Regions from separate parts of the Enterobacter sp. SCRI0065 genome, predicted to be linked through region 2. Evidence: predicted binding sites of a transcription regulator. Region 2 holds the regulator's gene; each other region holds the start of a gene.
What was found. The regulator Fur, encoded in region 2, represses iron uptake genes when iron is present. The targets are predictions, from matches to a motif close to ATAATAATGAGAACNACTATCAA.
Positions count from the first base shown of each region.

Region 1: AC6EMZ_RS06845 (Nramp family divalent metal transporter) is a predicted target of Fur. The motif match lies at 2,214-2,236, and genes of this name have one in related genera.
Region 3: sodA (superoxide dismutase [Mn]) is a predicted target of Fur. The motif match lies at 2,256-2,278, and genes of this name have one in related genera.
Region 4: fhuE (ferric-rhodotorulic acid/ferric-coprogen receptor FhuE) is a predicted target of Fur. The motif match lies at 1,885-1,907, and genes of this name have one in related genera.

Region 1 covers NZ_JCBAJB010000002.1:199,670-204,189, reverse strand. The annotation lists gene mgrA (L-glyceraldehyde 3-phosphate reductase) at 1-420, shown strand, start outside; gene AC6EMZ_RS06850 (DUF2502 domain-containing protein) at 547-891, shown strand; gene AC6EMZ_RS06845 (Nramp family divalent metal transporter) at 935-2,173, opposite strand; gene nupC (nucleoside permease NupC) at 2,525-3,712, shown strand; gene AC6EMZ_RS06835 (sensor domain-containing phosphodiesterase) at 3,753-4,520, opposite strand, start outside.
Region 2 covers NZ_JCBAJB010000001.1:431,802-436,321, forward strand. The annotation lists gene chiP (chitoporin ChiP) at 13-1,410, shown strand; gene chiQ (ChiQ/YbfN family lipoprotein) at 1,466-1,795, shown strand; gene fur (ferric iron uptake transcriptional regulator) at 1,858-2,304, opposite strand; gene fldA (flavodoxin FldA) at 2,596-3,126, opposite strand; gene ybfE (LexA regulated protein) at 3,284-3,571, opposite strand; gene ybfF (esterase) at 3,700-4,473, opposite strand.
Region 3 covers NZ_JCBAJB010000011.1:50,187-54,706, forward strand. The annotation lists gene cpxA (envelope stress sensor histidine kinase CpxA) at 1-760, shown strand, start outside; gene yiiM (6-hydroxyaminopurine reductase) at 813-1,487, opposite strand; gene sodA (superoxide dismutase [Mn]) at 1,562-2,182, opposite strand; gene rhaT (L-rhamnose/proton symporter RhaT) at 2,472-3,506, shown strand; gene rhaR (HTH-type transcriptional activator RhaR) at 3,507-4,355, opposite strand; gene rhaS (HTH-type transcriptional activator RhaS) at 4,428-4,520, opposite strand, start outside.
Region 4 covers NZ_JCBAJB010000001.1:250,265-254,784, forward strand. The annotation lists gene AC6EMZ_RS01210 (1-propanol dehydrogenase PduQ) at 44-1,159, opposite strand; gene yahO (DUF1471 family periplasmic protein YahO) at 1,480-1,755, shown strand; gene fhuE (ferric-rhodotorulic acid/ferric-coprogen receptor FhuE) at 1,941-4,109, shown strand; gene AC6EMZ_RS01225 (EAL domain-containing protein) at 4,143-4,520, opposite strand, start outside.

The DNA of each region.
Region 1 (4,520 bases), on a different contig from region 2:
CCAAAATATTCCATGTTCGAACGCGCCCCAGAAGAGGGATTACTGTCAGTGCTACAGGAGAAAGGTGTGGGCTGTATTCCCTTCTCGCCGCTGGCTGGGGGACAACTCACCGATCGTTATTTGAACGGCATTCCCGCTGACTCCCGTGCGGCCAGTGGAAGCCGCTTCCTGAATGCTGACCAGGTCAGCGACGAGAAGCTGGTGAAAGTGCGACAGTTAAACGCACTCGCCGAGAGCAGAGGCCAAAAGTTGTCACAAATGGCGCTGGCCTGGATATTACGTCATCAGACCGTGACCTCGGTTCTGATCGGCGCGAGCAAGACCGCGCAAATTGAGGATGCCGTAGGAATGCTGGCGAATTGCCATTTTACTGCCGACGAACTCAGCAGCATCGAATCAATACTGAACAGCTCAAAATAAAATCATTTTTAGCAAAACGTGCTCCCCTTCATGAATTAGGAGTTGAGGCGATTATACGGGGCTTTACGGCCCCGTAATATTGCGTTAACAGGCCAGATAAGGCCCCGATCGTGAAGGAGAGTAACAATGTTCAGGTCACTGATTCTTGCAGCAGTATTACTGGCTACCGCTCCGCTGGTCGCTAATGCGGGCGAAATCACCCTGTTGCCATCAGTAAAATTACATATTGGCGATCGTGATAATTCAGGCAACTACTGGGACGGCGGCGGCTGGCGCGACCGCGGCTATTGGCATCGTAACTATGAATGGCGAAATGACCGCTGGTCGAGACATGAAAATGGTCGCCATCGTGGATGGGATAACCGCAAAGCGTATGAACGAGGCTATCGCGAAGGCTGGAGCGATCGTGACGACCGCCGTGGTCCACCTCGGGGTCACGGACGTGGGCATGGACACGGGCACCACCATTAATAATAAGAAAGGAGCCAACAGGCTCCTTTCTTCCGTTACGGCTTTATAACCCTAATATCGTCCCGATCAATAACCAAAGATTCAGTGCTACCACCAGGACCACGATCAGCCATCCGATACGTTTCACAAGCGTGGTATTCACCAAATCGCCCATCAAGGCGTGGTTGCTGGTAAAGATCAGTAGCGGTACCAGAGCCAGCGCAATACCAAAGCTCAGCAGCACCTGACTCATCACCAGAATACGAGTGGGATCAAGACCCATCAGAATCACAATAAACGATGGAAGCATCGTGACGGCGCGGCGCACCCACAGCGGAATGTGGAAGCGCACGAATCCTTGCATCACCACCTGCCCTGCCAGCGTACCGACTACGGTAGAAGACAGTCCGGCCGCCACCAGACTCAGACCAAAGATGGTCGCCGCCGCATGGCTAAGTAAAGGTTCTAACGTCAGGTAGGCCTGGTCAAGATCGGCAACACCGGTATGGCCGTTAAAATGAAAGGCCGCCGCCGCAGTCGCCATCATTGTCAGGTTTACGAATCCTGCGATGGTCATCGCAATCCCAACGTCCCATTTTGTCGCGGAATAACGCTCCTGCCGGGAACCTTCATGCGCGTGCTGCGTCAGGGACGAGTGAAGATAAATAACATGTGGCATGATCGTTGCGCCCAGTACACCCGCGGCAAGAAATACCGCTTCTGACGTCGGCAGGCTGGGGATGACCATGCCTTTACTGAGTTGCACTAAGTTTGGCTGCGAGAAAATCAGTTCAACAATATAAGCCGCCGCGACGAACAGCAGCAGACCGCCAATCACCAGCTCCAGCGGTTTTTGTCCGCGACGTTGCAACATTAATATCAGGAAGGTGGCAATCCCGGTTAGCACTGCGCCCTGTAGCAGGGATACGCCCAGAATCAGTTTGAAGCCAATGGCGGCGCCAATGAATTCTGCCAAATCGGTCGCCATTGCGATGATCTCGGCCTGTACCCAGTAAAACCAGACGACCGGGCGCGGGTAATGATCGCGGATTTGCTCTGCCAGGTTTTTCCCGGTGGCGATTCCGAGCTTTGCAGAAAGGACCTGTATGAGCATCGCCATCATGTTTGCCCACACCACTACCCACAGCAGTTTATAGCCGAAGCTGGCTCCGGCCTGAATATTGGTCGCAAAATTACCCGGGTCGATATAGCCAATGGCAGCAATGAACGCAGGTCCCATTAATGCAAACCTCAGCTTGCGCGCTGCTTTACCACTGCTACTCTCTACGCGACTGTTTGTCATCTCTGCCTCTGGAAATATAGCCTTTGCTATGTTTTATGCTATCAAAATGAGAATGATTATCAAGATCATTTAGATGGTTTAAAGTGATTTCTCTGATAGCAAAGAACGATTGAAGGGCGAACGATGTGAACGGGCTGTGACGGGCGAGGAAATCGCGCAGTCTTTTGTGAAGCGTAGCACACAAACGTAACTTTTCACTCATTTACACAACATAACAAAAATGTATTACCGATCACTATTTTTGAGATTCGTCACAGGATGTAACTATAGTGTGTTCTTGATCTCGTTTTCTTTGTGCCTGTTGCATAGAATGTGCATGAAAATTAAACCTGCCTCATATTTGGAGCAAATATGGACCGCGTCCTTCATTTTATACTGGCACTTGTTGTCGTTACTATACTTGCACTGCTGGTCAGCACTGACCGCAAAAACATTCGCATTCGCTACGTTATACAGCTGCTTGTTATTGAAGTTTTACTCGCGTGGTTCTTCCTTAACTCCAACGTGGGCCTGGGCTTTGTAAAAGGCTTTTCCGAGATGTTCGAAAAACTGCTCGGATTCGCTAATGAAGGGACCAACTTTGTCTTTGGTAATATGAACGATCAAGGTCTGGCATTCTTCTTCCTGAAAGTGCTTTGCCCAATCGTCTTTATCTCTGCGCTGATCGGTATTTTGCAGCACATCCGCGTTCTGCCAGTGGTTATCCGCGCTATCGGCTTCCTGTTATCTAAAGTCAACGGCATGGGTAAACTGGAATCCTTCAACGCAGTCAGCTCCCTGATTCTGGGCCAGTCTGAGAACTTTATCGCGTATAAAGATATCCTCGGCAAAATGTCACGCAACCGCATGTACACCATGGCGGCTACCGCAATGTCTACCGTTTCCATGTCAATCGTGGGCGCGTACATGACTATGCTGGAACCAAAATACGTGGTCGCCGCGCTGGTACTGAACATGTTCAGCACCTTTATTGTTCTGTCGCTGATCAACCCGTACCGCGTTGACGCTGACGAAGAAAACATCCAGATGTCTAACCTGCACGAAGGACAAAGTTTCTTCGAAATGCTGGGTGAATACATTCTGGCAGGCTTCAAAGTTGCCGTTATCGTTGCCGCCATGCTGATTGGTTTCATCGCGCTGATTGCTGCATTGAACGCCTTGTTCGCTGCCGTTCTGGGTATCTCCTTCCAGGGCATTCTGGGCTACATCTTCTATCCGATTGCATGGGTAATGGGTGTTCCGGCTCACGAAGCGTTGCAGGTTGGCAGCATCATGGCGACCAAACTGGTTTCTAACGAATTTGTTGCAATGATGGATCTGCAGAAAATTGCCAGCACGCTCTCTCCGCGCGCTGAAGGTATTATTTCCGTCTTCCTGGTGTCATTCGCCAACTTCTCTTCCATCGGCATCATCGCTGGTGCGATTAAAGGTCTGAACGAAGAACAGGGTAACGTGGTTTCACGTTTCGGCCTGAAACTGGTTTACGGTTCGACTCTGGTGAGCGTGCTGTCCGCGTCTATCGCCGCACTGGTACTGTAATCAAAGAAAAACCGAGAGCGAGGTTCTGCTCTCGGTTTTTTTATGCCTGAATATCGTCCAGAGGACGTGGTTTTCCAATCAAATAACCCTGCAGATAATTAACGCCTGATGCCAGCAGCATCCGCCGTTGTTCTTCGGTTTCCACAAACTCTGCCACCACACACAGTGATTTGGTTTTCGCCAGATTACAAATTGACTGCACGATCATCGCATCCATACTATCAGTACAAATATCCTTAACAAAGCAGCCGTCAATCTTGATGATATCGGCCTGCAGACGCTTAAGCCGCTCGTAATTGGCATAGCCCGTACCAAAATCATCGATCGCAATTTTGAAGCCATATTCGCGCAGCTGCTGAATATTATGAATACTGGTTTCCGAATTAGAAAATGCCTGCTCTTCCGTGACCTCAATAATCACCGTTCGAGAGGATATTCCATATGCTTCAAAGAGATGAATAATTTCGGTGCCAACCTCTTTTTGCATCAGTGTTAGCGGCATCAGGTTCACCGAAAATCGGGCTTGTTCCTGAAGCACGTCATTCTCAGCCATCCATTTCACCAGGGCTTCTACCACGCTCAGGTCAAAACGTCTGCTCAGGTTAAATTGCGCGATAAGCGGGATGAATCGATCGGGAGTAATGATTTCGCCGTCGCTTTCCAGCCGCGTCAGGATCTCGTGATAGCCGATTCCTGCTGCATTCAGGATAGGTTGGGCGTACAACCGTATCCCGCCCTCCTGTAGTGCTCTCTTTACCCGACTCAGCATGAACACGCGTTCCGACGTGTGTCCGGAGACGGTAGCAAG
Region 2 (4,520 bases):
GAGGAACAATCTATGCGTACGTTCAGTGGCAAACGTAGTGCGCTGGCGCTGGCTATTGCCGGTATCACAGCAATGTCGGCTTTTGTTGCCGCACCAGAGGCTAAAGCAGCAGGATTCATTGATGATTCAACTCTCACGGGTGGTATCTATTACTGGCAGCGTGAACGTGACCGTAAAGACGTAACCGAAAATAAATACAAAACCAACCTTTCCCATTCTACATGGAACGCCAACCTGGATTTCCAGTCTGGCTATGCCGCAGATATGTTCGGTCTGGATATTGCCGCCTTTACGGCCATTGAAATGGCGGAAAATGGCGACAGCGCGCACCCGAACGAAATTGCATTTTCGTCCAGCAATAAAGCCTACAAGGAAGACTGGTCCGGCGATAAGAGTGGGATAAGCCTTTATAAGGCCGCCGCTAAATTCAAATATGGCCCGGTATGGGCGCGTGGTGGTTATATTCAGCCAACCGGTCAAACGCTATTAGCGCCGCACTGGAGCTTTATGCCTGGTACTTATCAGGGTGCAGAAGCCGGGGCTAATTTTGACTACGGTGATGCGGGGGCGTTGAGTTTCTCCTATATGTGGACCAACGAGTACAAAGCTCCGTGGCACATTGAGATGGACAAGTTCTACCAGAACGATAAAAAAACCAAAGTCGACTATCTGCATTCCCTCGGTGCAAAATATGACTTTAAAAATGATCTCGTGCTGGAAGCGGCATTTGGTCAGGCAGAAGGCTATGTTGACCAGTACTTTGCCAAAGCCAGCTACAAATTCGATATCGTCGGCGGTCCGCTGTCGACCACCTATCAGTTCTACGGTACTCGCGATAAAGTCAGCGATGGCGGCGTGAACGATCTTTATGATGGTACCGCGTGGCTGCAAGCGTTGACCTTCGGGTATAAAGTGGGACAAGTTGATTTACGTCTCGAAGGAACCTGGGTGAAAGCGGAAGGGCAGCAGGGCTACTTCCTCCAGCGCATGACGCCAACCTACGCCTCTTCAAACGGTCGTCTGGATATCTGGTGGGATAACCGTTCTGACTTCAACGCCGATGGTGAAAAAGCACTCTTCTTCGGTGCGATGTATGACCTGAAAAACTGGAATCTGCCGGGCTGGGCAGTGGGTGCATCTTACGCTTACGCGTGGGACGCCAAGCCTGCTGATATGGCAACGCCGGATGCCTACTACGATCCGAACTACCGTCTGAAAGAATCGTCATACAGCCTGGACGCAATCTACACCCTCCAGGATGGCCGTGCGAAAGGCACGATGTTCAAACTGCACTTCACCCAGTACGACAACCATTCCGATATTCCGAGCTACGCGGGCGGTTACGGCAATATCTTCCAGGATGAACGTGACGTGAAATTCATGGTTATCGCACCTTTCACTATCTTCTGATGAATTCTCCGGCGGGATGGCCCCCCCCCGTCTCGCCGGAATGGAGACTGTTATGTTGAAAAAAATCGTCATGGTCGCGGTGCTTGCATCGGGACTGGTTGCCTGCGCACAGCCTCAGGCACCAAAAGAAGACTCCCGTTTGAAAGAAGCCTATAGCGCTTGTATTAATACGGCACAAGGATCGCCGGAGAAAATCGAGGCCTGTCAGAGCGTGCTGAATGTACTCAGAAAAGAGAAAGCGCATGAGCAGTTTGCGACTCAGGAAAACGTCAGGGTGATGGATTATCAGGCTTGCATCCAGGCGCGCAAAACCGGCAACGATCAGGAAGTGGCAAAAAGCTGCGACAAAATCTGGCAAGAGATACGCAATAACAACGCGAACTGATTAATAGCAGGCAAAAAAAAGCCAACCTTGCGGTTGGCTCTTTGCTTTGTATAAATGCACCCTTATTTCGGGGTATGCGCGTGCTCATTTTCGCGACAATCGCCTTCTGCACAGTGACCGTACAGGTACAGGCTGTGGTTGGTCAGGCGAATACCATGTCGGGTGGCAATCTCACGCTGACGCGCTTCGATAGAGTCATCGCTAAATTCAATCACCTTGCCGCAGTCGAGGCAGATAAGGTGATCGTGGTGATGCTGCTGGGTCAGTTCAAAAACGGATTTACCGCCTTCGAAGTTATGACGGGTGACAATCCCTGCGTCGTCGAATTGATTCAAAACGCGGTAAACGGTCGCCAGGCCAATCTCTTCACCCATGTCAATCAGGCGCTTGTACAAGTCTTCCGCACTGACGTGATGATTGTCCGGCCCTTGCAGAACTTCCAGAATCTTTAAACGAGGAAGCGTAACTTTCAGGCCAGCCTTCTTTAATGCGGTATTGTTGTCAGTCATGCGGAATCTGTCCTGTTGCTAAACGATTCACTTCTAAAGAAGAAGTGACAGAAAATGCACTTGGGATAATGCGTCTCATTATAGAACTGCCATGCTTAAATGAAAACTGCAAGTCTCAAGCAAAGTATGCTTATAAAAACGTGGTACCGCCAACAAAGTTAGCCGAGTGAGTCCACTTTAACCTGGTTTATTGTACAGGTCTGAAAGCAAAAGTTAAAAATTTGTAGCAATTATTTTAATTGGAATTACCTATCAATGCGGCGCAACTAAGCTGAAGCGCCGCATCTTCAATCAGGCATTCAGAATATCGTCGAGATGTAGCTCGTCGCGAATCTGTTTTACCCACTGCGTCACGCGTTCAGCGGTCAGTTCTGGCTGGCGGTCTTCATCAATCGCCAGACCGACAAAGTGATCGTCATCTGCAAGACCTTTTGATGCTTCAAAGTGGTAACCCGCTGTCGGCCAGTGGCCTACGATGGCTGCACCGCGTGGTTCGATAATGTCGCGGATGGTGCCCAAAGCGTCACAGAAATATTCTGCGTAGTCTTCCTGGTCGCCACAGCCAAACAGCGCCACGAGCTTACCGTTGAAGTCTACTTCTTCTAGCGTAGGGAAAAAGTCATCCCAGTCACACTGTGCTTCGCCGTAGTACCAGGTTGGGATGCCCAGCAGCAAAATATCATAACCTTCGAGATCTTCTTTGCTGCTCTTAGCAATGTCATGCACGTCGGCAACGTCTTTACCAAGCTGTTTCTGAATGTTTTTTGCGATGTTTTCGGTGTTACCCGTATCGCTGCCGAAAAAAATGCCGATGATTGCCATGAGTAAAATAACCTCTTGAAACTTAATGGTATGGTGGCGCAATTTGTCCACGGATAAGGGCAATCATAGCAGAACAGAGAAGTCCACGGAAACAGCTATCACGCTGGACTGCACTCTGTGCTACATGAAAGTGACGTGAAGTCGATTTTTCAGACTCTTACTGGGAATGGCGTAATGCCTGGAGTTGCGCCATGAGCATCTCTTCGATCAGCTCGCTGCGGCTGATTTCACGAGCATCGGCCAGTTCGCTCAGCGCGTCGACGGCATCCGCATTGAGTTTAAGCTCGACGCGTTTAAGCCCACGACTTTTGTCGCGTTTAAGCTGGTTGCGCTTATTGATGCGCAATTGTTCATCGCGCGAAAGCGGATTGGTTTTAGGTCGTCCCGGTCGACGTTCAGTCGCGAACAGATCTAATGTCGTACGGTCCGTTTGTTCTTTGGCCATGATTCAGAGACTTCGGGGAAAACGAGCGGCCCTGCTATTGCCGGGGCGATGAGCGCGACATCATACATTACTGGTATCAGGACGCCAACGACTGGCGTCCTGCAGACGATCGGTCGCTGGCTTTTTAATCAAATCACCGTTTCAGATAGATATCGACGGATGGCGCGCAGGACAGCCTCCGGCTTTTCGGCGTGAACCCAATGACCTGCCCCGGCAATCACATGCGCACGCGCCTGCGGGAATTGCGCGACCAGTGCATCCCGATAAGCCTCCGTGACGTAGGGTGAATTGCCACCACGGATAAACAGGGTAGGGTGCTGCCAGGCAGGAATCGCCTGCCAGCCGACAATATGGCTATATTGGTCCCACAGCACCGGCACGTTAAAACGCCATGCCCCATCGATGAAAGACTTCAACAAGAACTGTACCACGCCTTCTTCATCGAGTTGCTCACGCATAATAGCAGCAGCCTGTTGGCGTGTGGATGCGCCAGCTTCGGTGACTGCATTAATAGCCGCAAAGATCTCATCGTGGCGACGAACGTCATAATCCACCGGGGCGACATCAATCACCACCAGCTGGTCAATACGTTCTGGCGCAAGCGCGGTTAGCGCCATCACCGCTTTACCACCCATTGAGTGCCCAATAAACGTGGCCTTCTCTATCTGGTTTGCATCAAGCGTGTCCAGCAGATCCTGTGCCATTGCCGCATAGGTCATCTCAGGGCTTCGTTCAGAAAGGCCATGATTTCGCATGTCCACCTGCAGAATATCGCGATCGCTCACCAGATCGCGCGCCAGCACGCCAAGATTATCAAGGCTGCCAAAAAGGCCGTGAACCAGCACGATGGGAGAATTATTGTTCGTCGATTGTGCAGATTGCGCTCGGGTATTCAATTTCATGGCAAAGTTCTTTTTTTACGTCTGTCAGGTTAGGGTATTATGTTGAC
Region 3 (4,520 bases), on a different contig from region 2:
GCGCCAGCATCCAGAACTGGAAGCCGGACCGCAAGAATTCCTGGCCGCCGGAGCCAGCTTTAACCAGATGGTAACGGCACTCGAACGGATGATGACCACACAGCAACGTTTGCTGTCGGACATCTCGCACGAGCTGCGCACGCCGCTGACACGTTTGCAGTTAGGTACCGCTCTGCTGCGTCGCCGCAGTGGCGAAAGCAAAGAGCTGGAGCGTATTGAGATGGAGGCGCATCGTCTGGACAGCATGATCAACGATCTGCTGGTGATGTCGCGCAATCAGCAGAAAAATGCGCTGGTGAGCGAAACGGTGAAAGCCAATCACCTGTGGCATGAGGTGCTGGACAACGCCGCGTTTGAAGCCGAGCAAATGGGTAAATCGTTCACCGTGAACTTCCCGCCGGGGCCATGGCCGCTGTACGGTAACCCCAACACGCTGGAAAGCGCGCTGGAGAATATCGTACGTAACGCCCTGCGCTACTCGCACACGAAGATTGAGGTGGCGTTCTCGGTCGATAAAGATGGTGTCACCATCAACGTGGATGACGACGGTCCTGGCGTCAGCCCGGAAGACCGCGAACAGATTTTCCGTCCATTTTACCGTACTGACGAAGCCCGCGATCGCGAGTCAGGTGGCACGGGGCTTGGACTGGCGATTGTTGAAACCGCTATTCAGCAGCATCGCGGCTGGGTGAAAGCCGACGACAGCCCGCTGGGTGGCTTGCGGTTAACGCTCTGGTTGCCGTTGTATAAACGTTCGTAGTATTCCCTCTCCCCTATGGGGAGAGGGTTAGGGTGAGGGGTAAGGATTGCCCCTATTTCCCCCACAATCTCCGCGAATTATCCTCGATCTCCCGGCTTATCCGCCGCTTTTGCATCGTTCTCGTCCAGCTCGTCGATAACCCCGCCACCGACAGTAAACGACGATACTGATCGTCATCAAACGGCATATGCCAGGCAATTGCACAGGCCTCGTACACCGAGACATCGCTCAGGCGCGACGCCAGCTCCAGCGGTGCATCCGCTGAAACCTTCCCGCCAAGCACCACACGATACAGCCAGCCGGTTTTCCCGGCTTTTTGCATCTGCGCAGACATATCGCTGATACCAAAATGGAAGTTAAGCTTGAAGCAAGGAGAACGCGGCTGCGTCACCTGAATCAGCGTCTCGCCCCAGCGATAGATATCGCCGATAAAGACGCTTTCTTCGGTCATCCCCTGGGTCGAAAGATTCTCGCCAAACGCAGGCGCAACAAACCACTCTGCCTGCTCGGGGAATTCACGCGCCCAGTGAAGATAATGCTCGCGCGGATAGTGGCACAGCGCGCGCTCAGGCCCGCCGTGGATTTTCTTTTCAGCCTGCTCATCGCCCACAAGCCCACGGTCGGTTAGCGTGAGCTCGCCGTCTACCTGGATTTTAGCGATGGCGCTCGGTCGGCTGCCGTCGTAGTCCCTGACCTTGCCTGTAAACACGTTTACCGGATAGCGCATGTATCGTGACTCCTTTTTACAGATACAAAAAAAGCGAGTCATCAGACTCGCTTCTCACAGGCGGCAATGCAACCTTATTTTTTAGCGGCGAAACGTGCTGCTGCTTCGTCCCAGTTCACTACGTCCCAGAAGGCTTTGATGTAGTCCGGGCGACGGTTCTGAAATTTCAGGTAGTACGCGTGTTCCCACACGTCCAGGCCCACAATTGGGAAACCAGACACGCCAGAAACCGCTTCACCCATCAGCGGGGAATCCTGGTTCGCGGTGGATACCACGGCCAGCTTGTCGCCTTTCAGTACCAGCCACGCCCAGCCAGAGCCGAAACGGGTCGCAGCCGCTTTTTCAAATTCTGCTTTGAAGTTATCTACAGAACCGAAGTCGCGCTCGATAGCCGCTTTCAGGTCGCCCTGCAGGGTGGTACCGGTTTTCAGGCCTTTCCAGAACAGGCTGTGGTTAGCGTGACCGCCCGCGTTGTTGCGCAGTACGGTTTTCTTGTCTGCTGGCAGCTGGTCCAGTTTTGCGATCAGCTCTTCAACCGGCAGATTAGCGAATTCTGGCAGGCTTTCCAGCGCAGCGTTCGCGTTGTTTACATAAGCCTGGTGGTGTTTAGTGTGATGGATTTCCATCGTCTGCTTGTCGAAATGCGGTTCCAGTGCGTCATAGGCATACGGCAGGGATGGCAGTGTATAACTCATAATCCTCTCCATTATTGTCGGGCGGCACAGCTGTTAATGCCGCGTAAGCAGTTGGTTCATTATAGTTAATTAAATGATATTGAAAATGATTATCAATGCCGTAGTTTTTATAAGGTTATAACTTTTTGTACCATTCAAGAAATTGTGAGTCTGCTCACGCGGTTAACGTGCTGACTGCCATTCACACGAAAAGTACGGCAACCTTCTGAAGGTTCGCTCACCGCTTAATTTTTACACTCATCGGGTCGGAGGGAAGCCAACGACCTATAAAAACGATGAGGATGTAAAAATGAATCATGCGATTACGATGGGTATTTTCTGGCATTTGATAGGCGCAGCCAGTGCAGCCTGTTTCTATGCCCCGTTTAAAAAGGTAAAACATTGGTCATGGGAAACCATGTGGTCCGTCGGCGGTACTGTTTCGTGGCTTATTCTGCCCTGGACGGTCAGCGCCCTACTCCTCCCTGATTTTTGGGGATATTTCTCCTCTTTTAGCGCCTCCACGCTGCTGCCAGTCTTTTTGTTTGGCGCGATGTGGGGCATCGGTAATATCAACTACGGCCTCACCATGCGCTATCTCGGCATGTCGATGGGTATTGGGATCGCCATCGGGATTACGCTGATTGTCGGCACGCTGATGACGCCAATCCTGAACGGTAACTTCGACGTGCTGATTAACACCCAGGGCGGGCGGATGACGCTGTTGGGCGTGCTGGTTGCGGTGATTGGCGTGGGGATTGTCACCCGCGCAGGCCAGTTGAAAGAGCGCAAAATGGGCATCAAGGCAGAAGACTTCAATCTGAAGAAAGGCCTGGTGCTGGCGGTCATGTGCGGTATTTTCTCGGCAGGCATGTCGTTTGCGATGAACGCCGCCAAACCAATGCACGAAGCCGCCGCCGCGCTGGGCGTTGACCCGCTTTACGTCGCGCTCCCGAGCTACGTGGTGATCATGGGCGGCGGGGCGTTAGTTAACCTTGGTTTCTGCATCATTCGTCTGGCAAAAGTGAAGAACCTGTCGGTAAAAGCCGACTTCTCGGTGGCAAAATCCTTAATCATCACCAACGTGCTGCTCTCGGCGCTCGGTGGCCTGATGTGGTATTTGCAGTTCTTCTTTTACGCCTGGGGCCACGCCAGTATTCCGCCACAGTATGACTACATGAGCTGGATGCTGCACATGAGCTTCTACGTGCTGTGCGGCGGGTTGGTTGGGCTGGTGCTGAAGGAGTGGAAGAACGCCGGGCGTCGTCCGGTCGGCGTGCTGAGCCTGGGCTGCGTGGTGATTATTATTGCCGCCAACATTGTCGGTCTCGGCATGGCGAGCTGATTACGCGGCTTTTCGACTACGATGACGCCACTGAACCGGCGTCATCCCCAGCTCACGGTTAAACACCACAGAAAAATAGTTACTGTCCTCAAAGCCGCAGCGCATCGCCACCTCACTCACCATCAGCTCCGTATGTTGCAGCAAATATTGCGCGTGGCAGATCCGCAGCTGGCGCAAATAGTGGTTCACCGTCATGCCCGTCTGCGTGCGAAACTGCTGGCGTAACGTCCGCTCGCTGCACTGCTCCTGTTCGCAAAATTTCTCCAGCACAAAGCTGCGGTTAAGGCTGCCTGCCAGGGTGGTGATCAGTTTATCGAGCAGCGCTTCCTGCTCGTTCGCGCACGCGTTATCAATGGCGTAACGGTAGCGTTTCAGCGTCATCACTAATTGGGCAAACAGCAGTTCCGCCATGTCGTTCGCCAGCGGATCGGCTTTTTGGCTCTCCTGCTCAAGCTGGGTGATGACCGGTCGGACCTGCGCCATGCCGTTACTGCTCAAGCGCCAGTGCGGCGTGCCGTGTGCGTTATTCAGCCCTGGAATCGTGGCCGCCCAGTCAATATTGAGCTTCAGCCTTTCCGGGCAATAAATCACATTCTGGAGCACCAGATCGTTTACCGACGCGTAAGAGTGTTTATCTTCGGCGCGGATGTAAAACAGATCGCCGCGCGTGATGCGATAAGGACGGTCGTTGAGGACGTGCAGGCCGTTGCCGCGCCACACCAGCACCAGTTCGCAAAATTCATGGGTATGTTCGGCAAAGACATTTTGCGGATAGCGATCCGCCACCGCGACAGCCTGTCCGGCGTTGGCAAAAAAATCAGCTTTGCGAAGCACTAACGGAACGCCCACAGCACACCTCAGCGGCAAATAACCGGACATTATTAGCCGTTTTGCAGCAAAAAAACGGTGATTACCCTCGCGTTACTGAAGCGACGCATCTCTTCCCTGACGAATGTCGCGCGGCGACCAGCTAAACTCGCGGCGAAATAGCGTCGAAAAGTGGTTACTGTCGCC
Region 4 (4,520 bases), 180 kb from region 2:
TTTTTTGACCGCCCGGAAAGAAAGATGACAATCTTGTCCAGATTTACCCGGCGATCCGCGTCAGGAGTCGGTCAACATCGCTTGCCGTGGGAGAATATGGATTTGAGGCTGTACACCCATCGGCCAGCGCGGCTGCGATAAGCGGCTGGCGTAACGATTCGAGAGTCGCCAGATCTGTGCCAAGCTCGGCGAGCGTGGCGGGAATGCCAAAGTGGCGATTGATATCGCAAAGGCTATTGACTAGCGCGCGGACTGTTTCCCGGTGGGTGGGAGCCTGAATACCCATGATCGCGGCACATCTCAGATAACGTTCGCAGGCATAGGGCGAATGTTCAGCGTTGTCCTCAATAATCAACGGCAACAGCATGGCATTAATTTTGCCGTGCGGAATGTGGAGCATGCCGCCAATGGCGTGCGCCAGGCCGTGCACCAGGCCCAGCCCCGCAGAATTAAACGCCATCCCTGCCATGCAGGAGGCATTGTGCATGTGCGCGCGTGCCTGACTGTTTTTCTCATCCGCAAAAATGACGGGCAGGTGCTGCCAGGCAAGCGCAATGGCTTTTTCCGCCAGCGCGTCGCTAAAGTCATTTGCCCCTGTGGAGACCAGCGCCTCGATGGCATGCGTAAGGACATCCATGCCGGTATCAACGGCGACGTGACGGGGAACGGAGCTCACCAGATGGGGATCCAAAATGGCGCAATCTGGCACCAGTTCATCCGCGACAAGAGGATATTTTCGGCCATTTTGCGGATCTGAAATAATGGCATAGGCAGTGACTTCCGATCCGGAGCCGCTGGTGGTGGGGATGGCAATGAGTTCAATGGCGTGGTCGGAGAAATACTCCTCCAGCGTCACCTTAATTCCTTTCGCGGCGTCCAGCGATGATCCCCCGCCGAGTGCAATGATCACATCCGGCTTGAAACGCTTAAATTGCGCGGCACCTGCTTGCAGGATCTCAATGCTGGGGTCAGGTTTGACGTCGCTAAAAATAGAGACAGAAGCCAACGGCATCTCGTTGATCAAATAGCGCGTTTTACCGGTCGACGCCATAAAGTCATCGGTCACGATCCCGACCTTCTTATGGTTTAATCTGCGCAACGTTGCGATGGCGTTTTCGCCAAAATAGACTTTAGGAATAGAAAAAAAAGAACTCGCCATTTCTCAACGACCTTATCTCTTAAAACGAATGACCGACAGGCGATCGTCGGACGTGAAAAGAGATTTCATGGTGTCATGGAGAGGGAGGGAAGCTGCTATCTCTGCTTGTGCTTTGCCAGGATTATGTTGCTGTCGTGGTGTGTTGACTGACAAAAAAATCCATTTGAGCCGATGATGACACGTTATAACTTCACGCCATTTGTTATAAAAGAATCGTCTTCCCGAAATGGCGCTTCTCTCATTTCTCGACCATGCTGATTAAACCTTGCTGTTTGCAGTGAGGTTTACGCTGTTTCTTATTAATCACAAGGAATTAGGTTATGAAAAAGACGACTGCCATTCTGCTGGGAACTGCCATTCTGTTTACCTCTAACGCCTTCGCTGCCGAGCTGCTCACTCGCGAAGATTTTAAGAAAGTAGAAACGCAGTATGAAAAGATCGGGACCGTGTCGACCTCCGGTGAAACAGCCGTCTCTGATGCAAAAGAAGAACTCATCAAAAAAGCCGATGAAAAAGGTGCTGATGTGCTGGTATTGACCTCAGGCAATACTGATAAAAAAATCCACGGCACTGCTGATATCTACAAGAAAAAATAAGCCTTTCTGGCCGCCCCGCGATGGGGCGGTCAACCCCTCCCTCCATTTCCCGTCATAACAATCTGATTTTTATAAAGTAAACATTTGGTTACATTTTGCCAGTAAATTAGCCTGCGCATAATAAATTAAATAATTATGATTTCCATTCTCATTTACACACAAAAACAATTCCGGATGGGAAATTCATGTATTTCAATGACAGGGATAATGGCGGGGTTTTACCCGCATTGGCATTCAAAAAACCTTTTACGATTTCGCTCCTGACGCTGGCAATCCAGGCTGTCGCGCATCCTGCGCTGGCGGCTGAGAACACCAGTGAACAGGATCTGGTGGTCTATGGTGCGACCGAAAGCACCCCGGACGAGCGGCAAGATTACACCGTTAAAACGACCCGCGCGGGAACCAAAATGCTGATGGCACCGCGCGACATACCGCAGTCCATTAGCGTGGTCACGCAGCAGCGCATGCAGGATCAGGATCTGCAAAACGTCGATGAGGTGCTGACAAACGCAACGGGCGTCTCGTCGCAGCAGATTGACAGTGAACGCTCAAACTACTTCTCGCGCGGTTTTGAAATCACCAACTTCTCTTATGACGATATCCCGACATCGATGGGCGATGCCTGGAACTTCGGCGACGCGACGGGAGATACGGCGATTTACGAACGCATCGAAGTGGTGCGCGGCGCGGCGGGCCTGATGACGGGCGCGGGCGATCCGGGAGCCTCTGTGAATATGGTGCGAAAGCGTGCCGACAGCAAAACCGTTGCCGGTAATCTTAGCGTCAGCTACGGGAGCTGGAATAAACAGCGTTATGTGGCCGATCTTTCTGCGCCGCTGAATGCAGACGGCAGCCTGCGCGCGCGCGTCATCGCCGGTTATCAGGATCAAGACAGCTGGCTGGACCGTTACGGAAAGCGTAAGAAATTCCTCTATGGTGTGATGGATGCTGATATCACAGATAACACCACGGTTTCACTCGGCTGGGACTACCAACAAACCAATACCGCCAATCCTACCTGGGGTGGGTTGCCGAGCCTGTACAGCAACGGCTCGCGCACGCATTACGATCGCAATGTGAACACCTCAGCAGACTGGACCGGGTATAACATTGAATCGCGGAAAGTCTTCGCTAACCTGACGCATAACTGGGATAACGGCTGGTCATTCCGCTTCAACGGCACCCACGGCGAACAAACGTTCAACGATACGCTGCTCTACGTGATGGGGAACCCCGACGCAGACACGGGTGAGGGCGCGAGCGGCTGGGGAAGCAAAGATCGCGGAAAACGCACGCTGGACTCTTTCGATTCTTACGCCAGCGGGCCGTTCGCGCTTTTGGGGCGTCAGCATCAGCTGATGGCCGGGGCGAGCTACAGTCGCCAGCATAACGCGACGTTCAGTAAAGATGGGCCAATGGACAGCGACCAGCTCGGTATATTCAATAATCACTGGGATGGCAGCGTGGCCGAGCCGGAGTGGGGCGACTGGTATCAAAATGCGGATGATATTGTGCGTCAAAAATCGGTCTACACGGCAGCCCGTTTCTCGCTTGCCGACCCGCTGTCGCTGATCCTGGGCGCGCGTTATACCCAGTACAGCACCAATGGCAGCAGCGGCGATATGCGTAAATACAACACCACCCCTTACGGTGGCGTAGTGTATGACCTTACCGAGAGTTTATCGGCTTACGCCAGTTACACCTCAATCTTCGCCCCGCAAACCAAGCGCAGTAAAGACGGCGCGTGGCTCGCTCCGGTGACCGGCAAAAACTACGAAACGGGTTTGAAAGCCGACTGGATGGACGGTCGTCTGACGACCAACTTCGCCGTGTTCCGTATTGAACAAGAAAACGCAGCAGAAGCCATCAGCGGTGAATTTGTGAATGGCTCCAGCGAGCAGGCCTATCGCGCAACAAAAGGGGCGGTGAGTAAAGGGGCGGAATTTGAGGTGAACGGTGCAGTGACCGATAACCTGCAACTGACCTTCAGCGCCACACGCTACGTTGCGCGGGATACCGAGGGTCGGTTCAACAGCTATGCGCCGCAAACGCAGCTTAAACTCTTCAGCCGCTATCGTCTTCCGGTGCTTGCGGAGCTGACATTGGGCGGGGGCGTTAACTGGCAAAACCGGGTGTATAAAGATGTCACCGGGCCGGATGGGGAAACGCAGCGTCTGTATCAGGGCAGCTATCCGCTGGTGGACCTGTTTGCGCAATATCAACTGACCAAACAGCTGGCGGTTCAGGCCAATATCAGCAACCTGTTCGATCGTGAATATTACTCTTATCTCGACGATTCCGCTGTCTATGGCGAACCGCGTAGCGTGTCGGTGAGCATGAGCTATCTGTTCTAACCGGCTACCCCCGCGCTGGCGCGGGGGTAATCGTTAGCTCACCACGGCGTTAATCAGCTCGGCCGCCGGAACCGGTTTTGAAAAATAAAACCCCTGTAGGAAATCGATATGTTTATCACGCAGGTATGCGACCTGAGCTTCCGTTTCGACTCCTTCGGCAATCACTTTTAGGTGCATATTCTTTGCCAGCGCAATCACACTGTCGACCAGGCGAGTATCGGAACTGACGCCAATCTGGCTGACAAACATTTTATCGATCTTAATGAATTCCGGATTAAGGGCCGAGATGTATGACAAATTTGAATACCCCGTGCCAAAGTCATCCAGCGCCACCGAGACGTTGGCTCTTCTTAGTGCGGCAAACCACTCGCTCAACTGAGGGGTAAAATGCAACGGGTGCCGTTCAGTTAT